Linked DNA regions of Hymenobacter tibetensis. Each later gene encodes a partner of the first gene's protein in a complex. Links are inferred from orthologs where the notes say so. Each region holds a gene or a part of one and is shown on either strand. Other genes may lie near its edges.

Region 1 (9,067 bases):
GTCGAAAATCGAGCGTCTTGACGCACAATCCAATCATGGCCACTTCCGCACCTAATACCACTCCTGACCCCCGGCCCACCGGCGACCTGGAACATCTGTTTCGACAGAAGTTCGCGGACGCCGAGGTGACGCCGCGTGCCAGCCTCTGGGAGCAACTCGACCACGAGCTGCTTGTCGACCAAAACAACACTTACCGCCATCGGCTACGTGTGCACCGGTGGGTGGCCGCGGCTTGCCTGTTGTTGCTGCTAAGCGTAAGTGGCTGGGCCTTGTTGCATGAGTGGCAACCCGCCGCTCCTGGCTTGGCCGTACAGCGGGGCACCGGTGCCGATAGCCACACCGGAGTAGCGGCCAACGGCCTATCAGGCACTGCATCGGGTAGCGCCGCCACTGCTGCTGGTACTGCTTCCGCCGCTTCCAACAATACAGAAGATGCCGCTGATGCTTCAACAGGTGCGGCCAAGGAGCTCTTGGCGAGCGAAAACCACCTGCCGATGCCTGCCGCCGAGCAAGGGGTAGTTGCATCGGATGCTAGTCAGACTGCTGGTTTGGTAGCTGCTCCGCAAGCCGCTACTGGCCGTAGTGTAGGTTCTAATGTGTACTCTGTGGGCACTATGCCAGCCGCTATGGGTGTAGCTGGCAGCTACTACAGTGCCAATGGCAGTAGGCCGTCCGGCCAAGCGGGTTTCCCAGCGGCCACAAGCTACTCAGGTATGGAAACGGAGACGGCTACGGTTGGCTGGAACGGGGTGTCTCCGCGCTTTGCTAGCCTACGTGGGGGCTGGTTGGGCTCCCGCCCTGATACCTTGAAACGCTCGTTGTTGTCAGCTCCGCAGCCAGCCATTGGTACGTTGGCCGCCGCGCAGGATCAAACCAAAACAGCTGCCAAGCAGTGGCGCCGATTGCGCCTCGGCGGTAGCTATGCAGTAGGAGCCTACAACCCCAACATCAACTTCTCCGACGACAACGGGATGGTGCAGGCCGACCGGGTTGCCAACGCCCTCCGCAGCTATTATCAGGAAGATGCCGAAGCAGAATACCGCCGCAACCTGCGGGCGGGCCTCAGCCAGCGCGTAGCCCTCACGGCGGCGTACACCCTCAACAAACGCCTGACGCTTGTTTCGGGAGTGGAAGCCGCCCAGCAACACGCCACGTCAGCCACCAGCTACGACTTTCTCGATGGCCGGCAAGTGAGCCGCGGAGTAGCCGACTTATTCAACAATACCAGCTACTCTTACGTGTTGTCTAACCGGGCAGCAGCTCCCGCATCAACCCGCAAAACGGCTTACCGCTACCGCTCGGTGGCTGTTCCCGTAGCCTTGCGGTATGGTTCGCAGCGGACAGGTGTGTCGCTATATGCCAAAATGGGCGCGGCAGTAGGGTTGCTGCTCAATAGCAACTCAAAGTTTGTGGAGCCGTCGGTAAGGGTGGCCAATAGCCCTGCTTCCTTTGCACCGGCCAGTGCGGATGCGAGCCGCGCGTATTCGGTGGGGTCGTCTGATTCTCCGTACCGGAAGGTGCAAGCCTCTGTGCGGGGTGGCGCCGGTATACGCTACCAACCAGCCAACGCTAACTGGAGCATGGTAGTTGGGCCTACTGCCGAAATGGGCCTCACGACGCTGAATGCCAACCCCAGCCAGCGCGGGCTCAGCCAAAGCCGGCCGCACAGTGTAGGTGTGGAGGCGGTTGTAGAATTCGGCCGACCCAAGCCAATGCCTGTGGCGCAGTAAGTAGCTGGCACTCTTCTTGATTCACCTTTTCTATGATCCGACTTTTCGCCTACCTACTAACTGCTTTGCTCTCGTTGGGGGGGATGGTGGCGTGTAGCACAAATGCTGATTTGGATGCTAGCCCGAGTTGCACCGGCAATTTTTCCGAGACGCTAATTGAGCAGCTCAAACAGGAACCCAAGCGTACTCCAGTAGCGGAAGTTACGCAGTACACGTATCAAGGACAGATGGTGTACCTCGTGACGGGTGGGAGTGGTACGGTTTCCAATGGAGCCTCTATCAACCTCAACTACCTGTTCGATAGCTGCGGGAAGGTGGTGTGCGCTGCCAGTGGTGGACCCAACAACGACGGTGACGGCATTTGCCCCGATTTTAAAACCACTGCTACCAATCCCGTTCTGATTTGGCGCGACCCGCGCTGACAGTGTAGCAGCAGCTGGCCACCTCATCCGGAGGTCTGCTGCGTGCTTGTTTGAAACCACATTCTATGTTCCAACCATACTCGCACAAACTATGAAAACACTTCTGTTTCTTTTGACTGTTTGGGGGTTGTTAGGGTTGATGCAGTGCAGCAAAAAAGATGCAGAGCAATTGACCCTCAACGATACGATAAAGCTTGAAAGCAAGAAAAGTACGACCGTTAAAGCTGCTGATTCCAATGTGCAGTTCACCGTCAGCGGCATATCCGATTCGCGTTGCCCGGCCAACCTGCAATGCATCTGGGCTGGGGAAGCTACTGTGGATGTGGAGCTACGGGATGCCATTGGGGCCGTGCAAAATGCTTCCCTCTGTCTCGGCGACTGCCGCGGTAAAAACGATTCGGCTACCGTGGTGCTCAACACCATACCCCACTGGCTAACGCTACTGGCCGTTGAACCTGGTCCTGCGGCTACGGGCACTTCCTCGGCCCAAACAGCGTCGTTGCGGCTAACCCGCCAATAATACCCTGCGCCTTACCACACCACACTCCTGAGAACCTGCTCGTAACCCGGGCAGGTTTTTTTGTTTCCGAGGAAACCTCCACTTTACTAATGCAGTTATCCTAGGCTGACCTTTTTGCCAACTCGCGGTCTAGTAGCTAATTTCCTTCGCATGAACTATCAACTTACCTCGGAATTCAAACCCACCGGCGACCAACCGCAGGCTATCAAGCAGTTGGTGGAAGGCGTCAACAACGGCGAGCCGGCGCAGGTGTTGCTCGGGGCCACGGGCACCGGCAAAACGTTCACCATGGCCAACGTTATTGCCGAAACCGGCAAGCCCGCCTTGGTGCTGTGCCACAACAAAACCCTGGCCGCCCAGCTCTACGGCGAGTTCAAGCAGTTCTTCCCCAACAACGCCGTCGAGTACTACATCAGTTACTACGACTACTACCAGCCAGAGGCCTACATTGCCAGTACCGACGTCTTTATCGAGAAAGACTTGGCCATCAACCAGGAAATCGAGAAGCTGCGGCTGCACACCACCTCCACGCTGCTCAGCGGCCGGCGCGACGTGATTGTTATTGCGTCGGTGTCGTGCATCTACGGTATCGGCAACCCCGAGGAGTTCAGCAAAAACGTGATTTACTTGGCGCCAGGCCTGCGCTACTCGCGCAACAACCTGCTCTACCAGTTTGTACAGATCCTGTACTCGCGCACCGAGATGGAGTTTACGCGCGGCTCGTTCCGGGTGAAAGGCGACACAGTGGACATATTCCCGGCCTACGCTGACTATGCCTACCGCATCTTCTTTTTTGGCGACGAAATCGAAGCCATCCATAAGATTGACCCGGTGAGTGGCAAGAAGCTGGCCGATGAAAAGTCGGTGACGCTGTATCCGGCTCAACTGTTCGTGACCGGCAAAGACACGCTCAACCAGGCCATCAAGGAAATCCAGTTCGACATGGTGCAGCAGCACGCCTACTTCGAGAAGGAGGGGCGCGACTCGGAAGCCAAGCGCATCATGGAGCGTACCGAATTCGACTTGGAAATGATTCGGGAGCTGGGCTACTGCTCGGGTATCGAGAACTACTCGCGGTACTTCGACGGCCGCAACCCCGGCACCCGCCCGTTCTGCTTGCTCGACTACTTTCCCAACGACTACCTGCTGGTAGTAGATGAAAGCCACGCCACCATGCCCCAGATTCGGGCCATGTGGGGCGGCGACCGGAGCCGCAAAACGGCCCTGATTGAATACGGCTTCCGGTTGCCTTCGGCCCTAGACAACCGCCCACTCACGTTCAACGAGTTCGAGAGCATGTATCAGCAGGCCGTATTCGTGTCGGCTACCCCGGCCGACTACGAGCTTACCCAGGCCAACGGCGTGGTAGTCGAGCAGATCATCCGGCCGACCGGCCTATTGGATCCGGAAATTGATATTCGGCCTTCGGTGAATCAGATTGACGACTTGCTGGACGAAGTGGACAACCGGGTGAAAATGGGCGACCGGGTGCTGGTAACCACGCTTACCAAGCGAATGGCCGAAGAACTACAGAAATACATGGAGCGCCTTGGCATCAAGTCCAGCTACGTGCACTCCGATGTGAAAACCCTGGACCGGGTGGAAATTCTGCGTCAGCTGCGCCTCGGCGAAATTGATGTGCTGATTGGGGTAAACCTGCTACGCGAAGGCCTGGACTTGCCCGAAGTGAGCCTCGTTGCCATCCTCGATGCCGACAAGGAAGGCTTCCTACGCGACCAACGCAGCCTGATTCAGACCATGGGCCGCGCCGCCCGTAACGACCGGGGCAAGGTTATCATGTACGCCGACCGGATGACCGGTTCCATGCAGCGCGCCATCGACGAAACCAACCGCCGCCGCGCCACGCAGCTCGCGTACAACCAGGAGCACGGCATCACGCCACGGACAGTGCGCAAGTCGCGCGAGGCCATCATGGAGCAGACGTCGCTCTCCGATTATCGTATTGCCGAGCCGCAAGCCTACGTTGGGCCCGACACGGACACGGCGCTGGCCATAGCCGCCGAGCCAGTGATATCCATGATGACCCGTCCCGACTTGGAAAAGCTCATCAAGCAAACCGAGAAAACCATGGAAGCTGCCGCCAAGGACCTCGACTTCCTGACAGCCGCTAAGCTCCGCGACGAGTTGGCCGCGCTGAAGCAGGTGCTCAAAACTAAGCGGGAGTAGTAGAACGAATTTCAGTGGAAGAAGCTGTTTTGATTGGGGCAACCTGATCAGAACAGCTTCTTATTCTTTATAGGCATTCCCAGTTGCAAGCAAGTACGCTTGCTGGGTTGCAGCTCTAGCCAACACGGGCTCTAGGGCGTTGAGACGTTTTACAAGTACAAATCAACCATGTGCCGCCACGCCACTGGGTTGTGCGCCTCACCTTCCCACACGTGCAGCTGACTGTCAACCCCTTTTTGCTGAAGCTGCTGGTTTAGAAACAGGTTGTCTTGCAGAAAAGCGTCTTCGGTGCCGATAGCTAAGGTGATTTCCAAGTTGCGCAGCTGCGCCAGATAAGAGTCGTCCTCTAGGTTGGGGATGAAGCGGTTGGGGGTGTTCAGGTACACATTCTCGTCGACGTAGCCCTGAAACAAGTCGGGAAACGAAGCCATGGCTTGCGTAAGGTCATAGCGGCCGCTCATGCCCACCACTTTGCCAAACCGGTTGGGGTGCCGAAACGAGAGGTTGACTGCATGGAATGCGCCCATGCTGCAGCCAGCGGCAATTAGAAACGCGTTGGGGTTTGTGGCTTCACTCATGGGCAGCACCTCGTCCAGAATGTACTGCTCGTACTGTAAATGGCGTTGAATGCGCTCCACTGGCGGCTTGTCGAGGCTGTAGAGACTTTCGGCATCAATGCTGTCCACACAATAGAGTTGCAGGAAGCCGCTTTCTACTTTGGCTTGCAGGGCCTCAATCACGCCCCAATTTTCGTAGTCGTAGAAGCGGGCTTTGCGGGTAGGGAATAGCAGTACCCGGGCGCCGGTTTCGCCAAAAACTAGCATCTGCATCGGCCGACCCAACGCAGGACTCTCCCATTCATGGTATTCGCGGCGCATCAGCAAAACGGTTAGTGGCTACCTAAATAGAAAGGCGGATTTTCAGGATAATGGCTGCTGGTGTTGCAGCATATGGTCTAGTTGGGCGCTGATTTTCTGCTGCCACAGGGTGTAGCCTGCCGGCGACAGGTGCAGGCCGTCGGGCTCGAAAAACGCAGGGTGCAGGTTGCCTCGCTCATCGAACATGGGGTAGTAGAGGTCGAGATAATAGAGCGGTGGGCCTTGCAACGACACCAGCCGACTGACGCAGCTGTTGGCATACTCGATGCTACCGCGCAGGTGTAACCGCGCAAAGCTCAGTTTGATTGAAACAAAGCACACCGGAATGTTGCCAAGCATGGCTCTAATGGAAGCCAGCAAGTGCTCGTAGAACAACACCACTTCTTCGGGCGTGCGTCCGTCGCCTAGGTCGTTGTCGCCGGCATACACCATCACCATGTTGGGCTGGTGCTGCGGCACCACGCGTTTGAAAAACCAAGCGCAAGCGGCCAGGGTAGACCCTCCAAACCCGAGGTTGAGCGCCTGGACCTGCGGAAAGCACTGTTCTAGGTTCGGCCAGCGCGTGAACGTGGAGCTGCCGTAGAATATCACCTTCTGCAACCCCGACTGCACCACTGGTTTCGCTTCAAGTTGCCGTATTTCTTCCTGGTACCACTGCATGTATTCCTTCTGGAAAGCGCCAAGCGCATGAACTCATGGATGCACACCTTGGCCAACTGCCGTTGCCGAAGCAAGCAGGGGAGAGCAAAGGTCGACTAAAAGAGTAGTGTACTCTTTACGTGAATGTTATGAATCAAAGCTACGCACGCAACTTCCTTTCCCTGCTTGTTGGGTGCCGTGGCGGGTGTTAGGGTCAGGCGTAGCACTTAGCTTGCCAAGACAGCTGGCTGGTGGTCGAGGGCCAGGATTCGGTCTTTGTAGGCCGCCGGCAACAGCCCCGCTTTTGCCCACTTGCTGGCGGCCAGATGCTGTGTGCGGCGGTAGAGCGGCAGCAGCAGGGGCAGCCACGTCCGGTTGCCCAGGTGCAACAGCGCCCGAACGTGTGGCGGCACCACGAGGCGCTGGGCTTGTAGCAATAATCCGTAGCGCAACTTGCCTAAGTGCCGGCGGTATTGCCGGTATAGGTCAGTGGTGTAGTGGCTGTGCGCTAGGTTCTCGTCGAGGTGTTGCTGCCGAACCAGCAGCCACGCTGCATATGATTCGGGCAAACCCGGCACGCCCATTCGGGCACCCACCCGCCGAAACACCGTGAATACTTCTTCTTTTTCCGGTGCGCTAAGAGGGCGCTCCAGCACCTCGAAAGCCCGAATAGAGTAATCGATGAGCAGGAACAGCACGTCGCGGTAGGCCCAGTCGGGGATGGACATGCCGCGTTTAGCCTCCACCGCTCCATGAATGGCCGCAATAGTGTCAATGGCACGCTCGGCAGCGGCACGTTCAGCAAATACAATCTGGCGCGCATAGTCGACCGTGGAAAACAGCCGGGCCAACGGGTCGGCGGGAAGCTTACCAGTGAAGTACAGCCAGTCAACGGCCTTGTTCAAGGCAAATTCAGCCGCCGCACCAGCAAAAATAAATAGCACCGTGTCGGCCTTGCCCCAGATGTCTCGTACCACCGACCCGGGAGCCACAAAATATTCCATATACCAATAATTGAGAGCGTAAGCCAAACAAGAAGGAGTGGCCTGGCTGCTATGACTACACTGAAACCAGGGGCAAAAGTTGCTCTGGCTAGCCTGTCTCGCCTAAAAGCAAGTCGCACAGGCTAAGGCCATACAAATGTATTCAGAGTACTTTGTATTGCAAAGTAAAATAGCTGACTTTTGCACTACGCGTATTCTCTCCACAACAGCTTCTCGCCAACTTGCCACTTCAATCAAGCACAACCGTTGCTTGTAAGCGGGACCCCCTAGCCAGCGTAGCAGCCTCGCTTGACTTCACCTTGTATGGCATCATCCCTTCAAAAAGCTCGGTCGCGGATTCCCGAAGCAGCCCAGCAGCATAGGCGGAACCGCATACTTTACGGGGTGCTTGTCTGCTGCACTGTGCTGCTGGGCTTGGGCTCCCGCCGCTTTGCCGTTATGCTGCCTGCGCCAGTGGCTGCCTATTCCGGCGACACACTGTGGGCGCTGCTGGTTTTCTGGTTGCTGGGCTTTGCGTTACCTAGTTTGTCGAGTAGGCGAGTGGCTGGGGCGGCTTGGCTGTTTGCCGTAGCTATTGAAGTAAGCCAGCTCTACCAGGCACCTTGGCTGAATGCGCTTCGTAGTACTACCATTGGGGCGCTGGTTTTGGGCCATGGCTTCCTGTGGAGCGACTTGCTATGCTACAGCACTGGGATACTGGTGGGGCTAGCTTGTGAGCTGCTGTGGTTGCAGAAACGGAGTAGCCTACCACCCACATAAAACCCCAACTGGTTTTAAAGCCAATTGGGGTTTTGCGTACGGGTGTTGGCGTAAGTGGGCGCTTAGAAAGGACGATTACCGGCTAGGTCCACTCGCTGGATGGTGTAGGTGGCGCGTGAGGCGTCGCCGCTTAGCAGCTGGTTCAGGTAGGAGTACAGCACGTAAATGTTCTTGCCGTCGCTGGTGGCCGTGGTAGGGAAAACTGGGCCGGTCCGGAAGGTGGCAGCTAGCTGGCCCGTAGCCCATTGGTTGGTGGTCAGGAAGGATTGCACATTGCCTGCCGCAGCACCAAACGCATTATTCACCACAACCAATTGTTTGCCATCCTGGCTGAGTAGTAAGCCATCAGGGTTGAGCAGAGGCGCATCCAGTTCAACCAAGCTGTAAGCAGCCGGCTCCCGCACAGGAATGCGCAGGATCTGGCTGGAGCTGGTGAGGGCAACCAAGAGGTACCCACGGTTGTCGTACACGATGCCGTTGAAGCCGAACGCGCCGGCTGGCGTGGCAAACGCCGGGTCCTGAAAGAAAACCGTAGCGTTGCCGCTAGGGTCTACTTTGTAGATAACTGGTGAAAAGCTGTTGGTTACGTACGCGTTGCCCTGCGGATCAAGCGCAATGTCGTTGGCGAAATTGGCCGTGGTATTGCTAACCTGGCCCAGGTTCACGAACTGAAGCGGGCTACCCGTCGTGAGGTCGTAGATACCCAATGCTGCCAGGTTGCCCTGCGTCGGATCCGCAACTGCCACCAGCACCCGGTTGCGGGCCTTGTCCACCGTCAGGCCCACGGTAGCCACCAAGCGGGAGTCCACTATAAAAGGCGTGTAGGTGCCATCGAAGTTAACGGCGCCAATGGTGCCTTGCGCAAAGGAGCTAACCAAGAAGCGGTTGTTTTTCTCGTCCAGCACCGACCCTTCCGGATACAGCCCTG
Region 2 (9,157 bases), 2.5 Mb from region 1 along the record:
GGCAGCTCCCGCTCCCGCCCCAGCAACGCCGGCCGCGCCAGCCGCCGCTGCGCCAGCCGCCGATAATTACGTGCCCCTGAAGGCTCCCATGATTGGCACCTTCTACCGCAGCAGCAGCCCTGATACGCCGGCTTTCGTGCAGGTAGGTGATTTGGTGGAGAAAGGCCAGGTGATTTGTATCATCGAAGCCATGAAACTGTTCAACGAAATAGAGGCCGAAGCATCAGGACGCATTGTAAAGGCGATGGTGGAAAATGCCTCGCCAGTGGAATACGATCAGCCTTTGTTCCTGATTGAGCCGATGTAATTTATTGGGTTTTTGGGGTCTTGGGAACTTGGGGTGCCGCCTATACGGCTAGCTCTTAGTTCGTAAGGCCCTTTTCCTTTTCCGCGAGACCCCAAGACCTTTAGCCCTCAAGACCCAATGTTCAAAAAAATACTGATTGCCAACCGGGGTGAAATTGCGCTGCGCATCATCCGGACCTGCAAGGAAATGGGGATTAAAACGGTGGCTGTTTATTCCACCGCCGACAAAGAAAGTTTGCACGTACGCTTTGCTGATGAGGCCGTGTGCATCGGGCCTCCTCCGTCCTCACAATCGTACCTCAGCATTCCCACGCTGATAGCCGCAGCGGAAATAACCAACGCCGATGCTATCCATCCGGGCTACGGTTTTTTGAGTGAAAACGCGGAGTTTTCGCGCGTGTGCCAGGAAAACGGCATCAAGTTCATTGGTGCTACGCCCGAGATGATCAACCAAATGGGTGACAAAGCTTCCGCCAAAGCCACCATGATCAAGGCGGGTGTACCGTGCATTCCAGGTTCAGTGGGACTGCTGGAATCAGTGGAGCAAGGCAAGAAAGTAGCGGCCAAAATCAAGTACCCCGTCATTCTGAAGGCTACGGCTGGCGGTGGCGGACGTGGTATGCGTATCATCCCTACCGAAGACGACTTCGAAAAAGCTTGGAATGATGCTCGTACGGAAGCCAAAGCAGCCTTCGGCAACGACGGTGTGTACCTGGAAAAGTTTGTAGAGGAGCCGCGTCACATCGAGATACAGGTGTGCGGCGACCAATATGGCCGCGTTTGCCACCTCTCGGAGCGTGACTGCTCGATTCAGCGCCGCCACCAAAAGCTGGTGGAAGAAGCACCTTCCCCCTTCATGACCGAGGAACTGCGCGAACGGATGGGCTCTGCTGCCGTAGCTGGAGCTTCTGCCATCGGTTACGAGGGTGTGGGTACCATCGAGTTCCTAGTCGACAAAAACCGTGACTTCTACTTCATGGAGATGAACACCCGCATTCAGGTGGAACACCCCGTGACCGAGGAGATTGTAAACTATGACCTCATCAAGGAGCAGATAAAAGTGGCAGCCGGCATCCCGATTTCTGGCCACAACTATTACCCCAAGATGCACGCCATGGAGTGCCGCATCAACGCCGAAGATCCAACCAAGGATTTCCGACCCTCCCCTGGCAAAATCACCACGCTCCACATCCCCGGCGGCCACGGCGTTCGGGTTGATACGCACGTGTACGCGGGCTATACCATCCCATCGAACTATGATTCGATGATAGCCAAGCTCATTACCGTAGCGCAAACCCGCCAGGAATGCATTGTAAAAATGAAGCGGGCGTTGAGTGAGTTTGTAGTGGAAGGCGTGAAAACGACTATCCCATTCCACTTGGCGCTCATGGATAACAAGAACTTCCAGGACGGCGACTTCACGACTAAATTTTTGGAGACGTCATTTGACTTTTCAGAGTTGTAAGCCACTGGTTTCAAGCCAAACCATGATGTTTGGTTGAACTGCAAATACCAGCTTAACACGCCGACCGATTGGCAACTTACGCAACACCCCCTAGAGAAAGCCAACCGTACTAGTTGGTTCTCTCTAGGGGGTGTTGCGTAAGTTGCCACACGTATCAAAGTGCACTTCAGGCAGGGCGTAGACCTCCAATATCTGCACTGGTTTAGCGTCTGGCTCTCCAAACTCCGTCTCGCTGTCATCCGCTAAGTAAGGCGAACCATCCTGAAACACGATGTCATAATAGGGATAGTGTGGTTGCGCTGGATGGGTAAACGGTACCAGTACAGCCATCCCATACGTAGCGGAAAGTTTTTGGCCTAACCATAAGGATCTTGCCTCCCAATCTTCGTTAGGCGTTCTGTAAAGAGCAACATGCTGCGGAAACTGGGGCACCTCTGACGTACTAGCTTCGAAAAAGATATGCATCGGATCCGCAGAATCGAATTCCATCGGCTCTTGGTCGCCTATCATCATGGCCCACTCGAACACAGTGAGGCTTGGCATCGCATCCCGAAAGCACTCCTGAATCTGTGCGGTTGATAGCACCTTACTTAAGTAGAACTCTTCCATAGCCAGAAGTAGGTAACACGCTATAACACTACAAAAAAGGCCGACTGTACAGTCGGCCTTTCTCATTAAGAATTTATGCTTTGGCGGATGGGTTGTTGGTCTCAATCTCTTGCACCAACTCGCCGTACCACTCCTCCCCGTACTTGCGAACCAGCGGCTCCTTCAGAAACTGATACACCCGCATGCCCAAGTTGGCGCCGAACGAGCAAGCTGGGTTGCAAATGCCCCACCGGTCGTAGTTCAGGGCTTCGAAGCCTTCGTACTTGGTAATGCGGATGGGGTATAAGTGGCAGCTGACGGGCTTCTTGAAGCTGGTAGCACCCGCTAGATAAGCCTGCTCAATACCACACTTCAGAATGCCTCGCTCGTCATACAATGCATAAGCGCACTCCCGGTCGTTGATGGTAGTGGTGCTATAGTCGCCTTCCCAATCCTTGATGTAGAGGCCCTGCTGCTCGATGGCCTGCTGGCCGGCTTCGGTAAGGAAGGGCTTGATGTGCTGATATTCCGCTTCGAGAATCTTTAGCTCGTCTTCCTCCAGGGGTGCGCCTAAGTCGCCTTCCACGCAGCAGGCGCCTTTGCAAGCTTCCAGGTTGCAAACGAAAAAGTTGTCCCGAATGTCATCAGAGATGACAGTGTTTTGAATGATGATCATAGTGGGTTGCTGCTGAGCGCGGCGAAGGGTTCAAGAAGGATAGCAGGCGTAGTTCTTCACAACTGCATCGGTCAACTTTTGCGTTCCTCCGCCAATAGAGTAACTGCAAAGATACCCAATTACTGTAGCCTGAACAGCACCTCTTCGGTCAGCTGGCACTGCCGATGATGCGAATACGTAGCCAACGAAACGGCCTGCGCCTGTTTAGCCAACAGTTGCCGTAACTCCGGTGCCATCAACAACCGGCCAATGGCAGCCTCGAACGCACCGGCGTCGCGCAGGGGGAACAACAGGCCCGTGCGGCCATCGTCCACTATTTCCAGGGTGCCGCCGGTGGCGGTAGCTACCACTGGCAGCCCTGCGGCCATGGCTTCAATTGTGACCATGCCGTAGGTTTCGTTGGTGGAGCCGGTGATGGATATATCGAGGGCGCGGTACGCTACTTCCGGCTGCGACGTGAATTCCCGAATGTGCACCACCTCAGTCAAGCCCAATTCCTGTATCCGGCGTAGTACTGCTTCCCGGTAGGCATTGCCCTCGTTGCGCGTCGACTCGCCCACTAACAGCAGGTGTAAGGGAACAGTTGGGTGCTTTCTGCGCAAAACGGCCAATTCCTCGACCACAAAATCCTGGCCCTTGCCATCATCAAACCGGCCGATAACACCCAGCAACACGGCACCCGTAGGCAGTTGTAGATGCAATTGTTGCCGAGCACGTGTGCGGGTTAGCGTCGGATCAGCAAACTTCTCTAGCTCTATGCCTAGCGGTACCACGTGCAGGCGCTCGGCGCTGAATCGAGTTTTCTCCAACACCTGTCGTGCCAGGCCGGGCAACGGGGAAAGCCACGCGTCTACGGCATTGTAGCGCACCGTGTGGATAAGGCCACGCTTTGCCAAGCCTAGCTGCATATGCTGCTGATATACCAGCTTCAGCGTAGGCATGTGCACCTTTTTGCAGAGCACTGCCAGCCCCAAATCTCCGTTCCTAGTGACGATAAGCACCCGTGTACCATAGGCTAGCATAACGCGAGCCAGCTGACCAGCAGCGGGAACATCCAAGGCTTTCCAACGGTTAGTGAGGCAAACCACTGGCAAGGCAAGTGCTTCGGCTCGAACGGCTATAGGGGAATCAGGCAGCGTAATCACCTGCACGGGCCAACCGCGGCGGTGCATCCACTCGGCGAAGCGCACGGTGTTCAGTTCTAGCCCGCCCCAACTCGCCGACAAGCACAGCAACGACAACGGAAACTTCGCGGCAGAAGCGGCAACGGAAGCAACGGCAGACTCAGGGGGATTCACGCAGCAAAGATACAATTGCCGTTCGTGCGTCCGCAATTCGTGGGAGTCACGCAAAAAGCTAAGTGCGACTTCTTTCCACCTGCTATGTACCGAAGCACGGTCTGTTGCTGCGTACTCCTCGGCGTAGCTCGGCAGCAGCCAATGACAACGTATCTACTGCGGAAACCCGGAGTTCCTGCTTCGTTGGGCCGCATGAAAGCCGTACCTTTGCTAATAAGCCAAAACGCTTAGCTTTTCGAATGGCACTGGATTATCTTTCTCTTCTAAATCCCTCGCAGGCGGCTGCCGTGATGCAAATCGACGGCCCTTGCATGATTATAGCTGGCGCGGGCTCGGGTAAAACCCGGGTGCTTACTTACCGCATTGCCAACCTACTCGAACAGGGCGTTGACCCGTTCAACATTCTGGCCCTCACCTTCACCAACAAGGCCGCCAAGGAGATGCGCGCCCGGATAGAGAAGGTAGTAGGCGGAGCGGCAGCCAAAAACCTGTGGATGGGCACCTTCCACAGCATATTTGCCCGCATCCTGCGGTCCGAAGCCGACAAAATTGGCTTTCCCCGCTCCTTCACTATCTACGACACGCAGGACAGTAAAACGCTGATCAGCCAGATTCTAAAAGAGCTGGAACTCGACGACAAGCTGTACAAGCCTGGTATGGTGTTGGGCCGAATCTCGGCGGCTAAAAACAAGCTCATATCCGTTCAGCAGTACCTCAATGACCCGGTTATCCGCCAGGACGACGAGGCCGCGCTACGGCCCAAGATTGGCGTGATTTATCAGCAATACGCCAACCGCTGCTTCAAGGCAGGGGCTATGGACTTCGACGACCTGTTGTACCAAACCAACGTTCTGTTCAAGGACCATCCCGATGTGCTCAACAAGTACCAGAACTTATTCCGGTTTGTGATGGTGGACGAGTACCAGGACACCAACTACTCGCAGTATTTGATTGCGCGCAAGTTGGCGGCCAAAGAGCGCAACATCTGCGTAGTAGGCGACGATGCGCAAAGTATCTACGCGTTCCGGGGCGCTGATATTCAGAATATTCTCAATTTCGAGAAGGACTACCCGGAGTTGCAAGTATTCAAGCTAGAGCAAAACTACCGCTCTACCAAGACGATTGTAAAGGCGGCCAACTCGGTTATCAAAAACAACCAAGCTCAGCTGCGCAAAGACGTATTTTCCGACAACGAGGAAGGGCCACTGATTGAGGTACTGAAGGCGGCGTCGGACAATGAGGAAGGCAAGCTCGTAGCCAATTCCATCTTCGAGGACAAGATGAGCCATCATCTATCCTACGATGACTTTGCCATTCTGTACCGCACCAACGCCCAGAGCCGGGCCATGGAAGAATCGTTGCGCAAGCTCAACATCCGCTACAAGATTGTGGGTGGCTTGAGCTTCTACCAGCGCAAAGAAATCAAGGACCTGGTAGCCTACCTGCGCCTCACGGTGAACCCCAACGACGAGCAGGCGCTCCGCCGCGTTATCAACTACCCCAAGCGCGGCATCGGTGATACAACCATTGCCAAGCTCATCAACGCTGCCGAGGAAAGCAACCACACCATTTGGGAAGTGGTAGCCAACGCCGACCAGTTCCTTCCCACTCGCACGGCCAACCCGATAGTAGACTTCGCCGAGAAGATCAAGGCCTATACCGCCGTAGCAGCCAAAGAAGATGCCTTTGAAGCGGCCAAGTTCATTGCCAAGAACTCGGGCATGATCGAGGAACTATACGCCGATAAAAGCATCGAAGGTCTTTCCCGCTACGAGAACATCCAAGAATTGCTGAACGGCGTGAAAGCCTACACCGAGGACCCGGAACGCGAAGACAAAACGCTGGGCGCCTTCTTACAGGATATTGCCCTCGTGACGGACGCTGACACCAAAGACGCGCAGCAGGAAGGCGAAGCCGTGACTATGATGACGATTCACTCGGCCAAGGGCTTGGAGTTTCGCAACGTGTACATTGTGGGGATGGAGGAAAACCTATTTCCTTCGCAGATGATGATAACGTCGCGGGCGGATCTGGAAGAGGAACGCCGGCTGTTTTACGTAGCCATCACGCGGGCCGAAAAGAAGCTCACCCTGAGCTACGCCACGTCCCGCTACCAGTGGGGCAACTTGCGCAGCTGCGAGAAAAGCCGGTTTCTCGATGAAATCGACCCGCAATTCGTAGACTTCAAGTTTGCGGCTACCCCGAGTGCCGGCCCCGGCGAGTCACCATTCGGGCATGTGTTCGAGCGGCGCAGCAACCTCTTACCCACGCCGGCGCGTAAGACAGTTGCCAAAGGCTATACTCCCCCGGCAGACTTTCAGCCCTCCGATACCAGCAATTTGCAAACTGGGCAACGGGTGGAGCACCCCAAGTTCGGTTTTGGCCACGTAACGAAGCTGGAAACCGTTTCGGGCTCCACCAAAGCCATTATCGAGTTCGAAGAAGTCGGCGAGAAGACGTTATTGCTGAGTTTTGCGAAATTGCGGGTGCTTGGCTGATGCACTAATTGCCGTATGTTTAGCTTTGGCAGCGGCAACGTGGCACAGAGGCACCGTCGTCTGGTGTCCAACCCCAAAGCACTGTAGCGGCTCTATAGGCTGCCGCAGTTCCCCCTTACTAGGATTTACTTTTTTCTAATGCCCTTACCTTCCCTTCATAAGCACGAGCTACTACAGCGCGAGTACGGCCAAAGCACCTTCCAACTGGTGCAGGGCCTGCGCGACGTAGAAGACAAAGCCGAGCGTACACGCCGTGCCACCCAGATTGTGCAGCTTATTTTCCGGCTGCAACCTTCCCTGCGCGACCAGCCCGATGCCCAGCAGCGCGTCTGGAACCATCTCTACGAAATGGCCGATGAGGACCTGGATATTGATGCGCCATTCGAGTTGCAAGGCTTGAGCCAGCTTAACCAGCAGCCCAAACCTATTCCTTACCCAAAGCAAGCCATGAAGCTGAAAGCGTATGGCAAGAGCGTGGAGCTAATGGTGGAAAAGGCGCTGACGCTGGAAGACCCCACGGAGCGTGAGCAGGCCACTATCACCATTGGCCGAACGATGAAGTTTCTATACCGTTCGCACAACAAGGAAAACGCCAAGGACGTCACTATTCTCAAGCACCTCAAAGACCTGTCCGGAGGACAATTGACCCTGGACCCGGCGCAGGTGGAAGCGCAAGGGCTCTTCGAGTTTGCCGGGGGCGGTGCTCCTGTAGTCGCAAGCGGTACTGGCCGGGCGGCTTTCGTGGTACCACAGCCGCGCCAAGACCGTGAAGGACGCCGCGGCAACAGCGGCGGCAATAACCGGCGCGACAAGCAGCGCCGCGGTGGCAAGAAAGGTCGCCAAGAACCCCAACAACCTCCTCAGTAATTTTTCTGAAGGAGCTAGGAAACGGGCCGTGAGAACTGGCTGATCTTAAGGAATAAGGTGGAACGGCGTTGTAGTTGCCGTTCTTGCTGCTGTTTCCTTCGCCGGTATTCACCGCCTGCTCTCCTAGCTCCTAATTCTTGTTATATGGCCTCATTCGAAGTAATTGGCGGGAATCCGCTCAAAGGAGAAATCGTGCCGCAGGGCGCCAAAAACGAAGCGTTGCAGATTCTGTGCGCTGTGCTGCTAACGTCGGAGCCCGTTACCATCTCCAACATTCCCGACATCCGCGACGTCAACAAACTCATTGAGCTCTTGCGCGATATGGGAGTGAAAGTTGGCAAACTCGCTTCGGACACCTACCGCTTTCAGGCCGATGATGTACATCTGAGCTACTTGGATACGCCTGAATTTGTAGCCCAAGGACGGGCCTTACGCGGATCCGTGATGATCCTGGGGCCTATGCTGGCTCGTTTCGGTAAGTGCCAGCTGCCCAAACCCGGTGGCGACAAGATTGGCCGGCGGCCCTTGGATACCCACTTTGTAGGGCTAGAGAAACTCGGTGGCAAGCTGACGCTCGAAGGCTTGGATTTCTACCGCATCAACGCCGACGGCCGGCTACGGGGAGCCCACATGCTCTTAGAAGAAGCCTCCGTTACGGGCACAGCCAACATCCTGATGGCCGCAGTCCTAGCTGAAGGCACCACCACCATCTACAACGCTGCTTGCGAGCCGTACGTGCAACAGCTTTGCAAGATGCTTGTGCGCATGGGGGCTCGTATCACGGGCATAGGGTCCAACCTACTCACCATTGAAGGCGTGGAGAGCCTTGGTGGCACCGAGCACCGCATGCTCCCCGATATGATTGAAATTGGGTCGTTCATTGGTCTTGCGGCCATGACGGGCTCGGAGATTACCATCAAAGACTGCCAAATCCAGGAGTTGGGCGTCATCCCCGACACGTTCCGCAAACTAGGCATCCAGCTAGAGTTCCGCGGCGACGACATTTACATCCCGGCACAAGACCGCTATCAGATTGCCACCTATCTTGATGGCAGCATCCTGACCGTTTCCGACCACACCTGGCCGGGCCTCACCCCTGACCTGTTGAGCATCGTGCTAGTGGTCGCGACGCAAGCCAAAGGCACCGTGCTCATCCACCAGAAAATGTTTGAGAGCCGCTTGTTCTTCGTAGACAAGCTCATCGACATGGGCGCCCAGATTATCCTCTGCGACCCCCACCGCGCCACCGTTATCGGCCTCAACAAGCGCACGCGTCTGCACGGTATCACCATGACGTCCCCGGACATTCGGGCGGGCGTGGCCTTGCTCATCGCGGCCCTCTCCGCCGATGGCCGGAGCATAATAGAAAACGTCGAGCAGATTGATCGGGGCTACCAGTACATCGACAAACGTCTGACCTCGTTGGGTGCGCAAATCCGTCGTTTGTAGTCCAATTCGC

Evidence for each region.
Region 2: the proteins of uvrB (region 1) and MTX78_RS09675 are in contact, whole or in part, in a crystal structure (PDB 7EGT), measured with the Thermus thermophilus proteins. The link is inferred for Hymenobacter tibetensis from one-to-one orthologs. Residues at the interface, in WP_096411307.1 of Thermus thermophilus: Glu23, Leu25, Arg26, Asp27, Gly28, Glu29, Arg30, Phe31, Arg55, Glu326, Asp327, Phe328, Glu379, Ser382, Gln383, His398, Gly400, Arg401; in WP_096412145.1 of Thermus thermophilus: His654, Arg656, Phe657, Gln666, Asp668, Glu669, Lys680, Arg681, Leu682, Ser683, Lys685, Tyr686, Ala687.

The regions. Positions count from the first base shown.
Region 1 is NZ_CP094669.1:4,936,877-4,945,943, reverse strand. The notes cover bases 2,425-5,340. They hold uvrB (excinuclease ABC subunit UvrB), read left to right. Parts: upstream 2,425-2,822; coding sequence 2,823-4,859; downstream 4,860-5,340. Other genes in these bases: MTX78_RS19890 (esterase family protein), read right to left, coding at 5,009-5,340; MTX78_RS19900 (hypothetical protein), read left to right, coding at 2,425-2,672. Also shown: MTX78_RS19915 (RNA polymerase sigma factor), read left to right, coding at 1-55; MTX78_RS19910 (outer membrane beta-barrel protein), read left to right, coding at 36-1,730; MTX78_RS19905 (DUF6970 domain-containing protein), read left to right, coding at 1,763-2,152; more of MTX78_RS19900, read left to right, coding at 2,244-2,424; more of MTX78_RS19890, read right to left, coding at 5,341-5,737; MTX78_RS19885 (GDSL-type esterase/lipase family protein), read right to left, coding at 5,780-6,397; MTX78_RS19880 (oxygenase MpaB family protein), read right to left, coding at 6,604-7,380; MTX78_RS19875 (ribosomal maturation YjgA family protein), read left to right, coding at 7,684-8,139; MTX78_RS19870 (hypothetical protein), read right to left, coding at 8,202-9,067. UniProt on the Escherichia coli protein: The UvrABC repair system catalyzes the recognition and processing of DNA lesions. A damage recognition complex composed of 2 UvrA and 2 UvrB subunits scans DNA for abnormalities.
Region 2 is NZ_CP094669.1:2,442,979-2,452,135, reverse strand. Bases 4,199-7,204 are described here. They hold MTX78_RS09675 (ATP-dependent helicase), read left to right. Parts: upstream 4,199-4,578; coding sequence 4,579-6,831; downstream 6,832-7,204. Other genes in these bases: MTX78_RS09670 (DUF4290 domain-containing protein), read left to right, coding at 6,970-7,204; MTX78_RS09680 (glycosyltransferase family 4 protein), read right to left, coding at 4,199-4,333. In the rest of the region: accB (acetyl-CoA carboxylase biotin carboxyl carrier protein), read left to right, coding at 1-307; accC (acetyl-CoA carboxylase biotin carboxylase subunit), read left to right, coding at 425-1,771; MTX78_RS09690 (hypothetical protein), read right to left, coding at 1,895-2,380; MTX78_RS09685 (DUF3109 family protein), read right to left, coding at 2,454-3,035; more of MTX78_RS09680, read right to left, coding at 3,155-4,198; more of MTX78_RS09670, read left to right, coding at 7,205-7,698; murA (UDP-N-acetylglucosamine 1-carboxyvinyltransferase), read left to right, coding at 7,843-9,147. UniProt on the Escherichia coli protein: A helicase with DNA-dependent ATPase activity. Unwinds DNA duplexes with 3'-5' polarity. Translocates on single-stranded DNA with 3'-5' polarity. Initiates unwinding more efficiently from a nicked substrate than double-stranded DNA.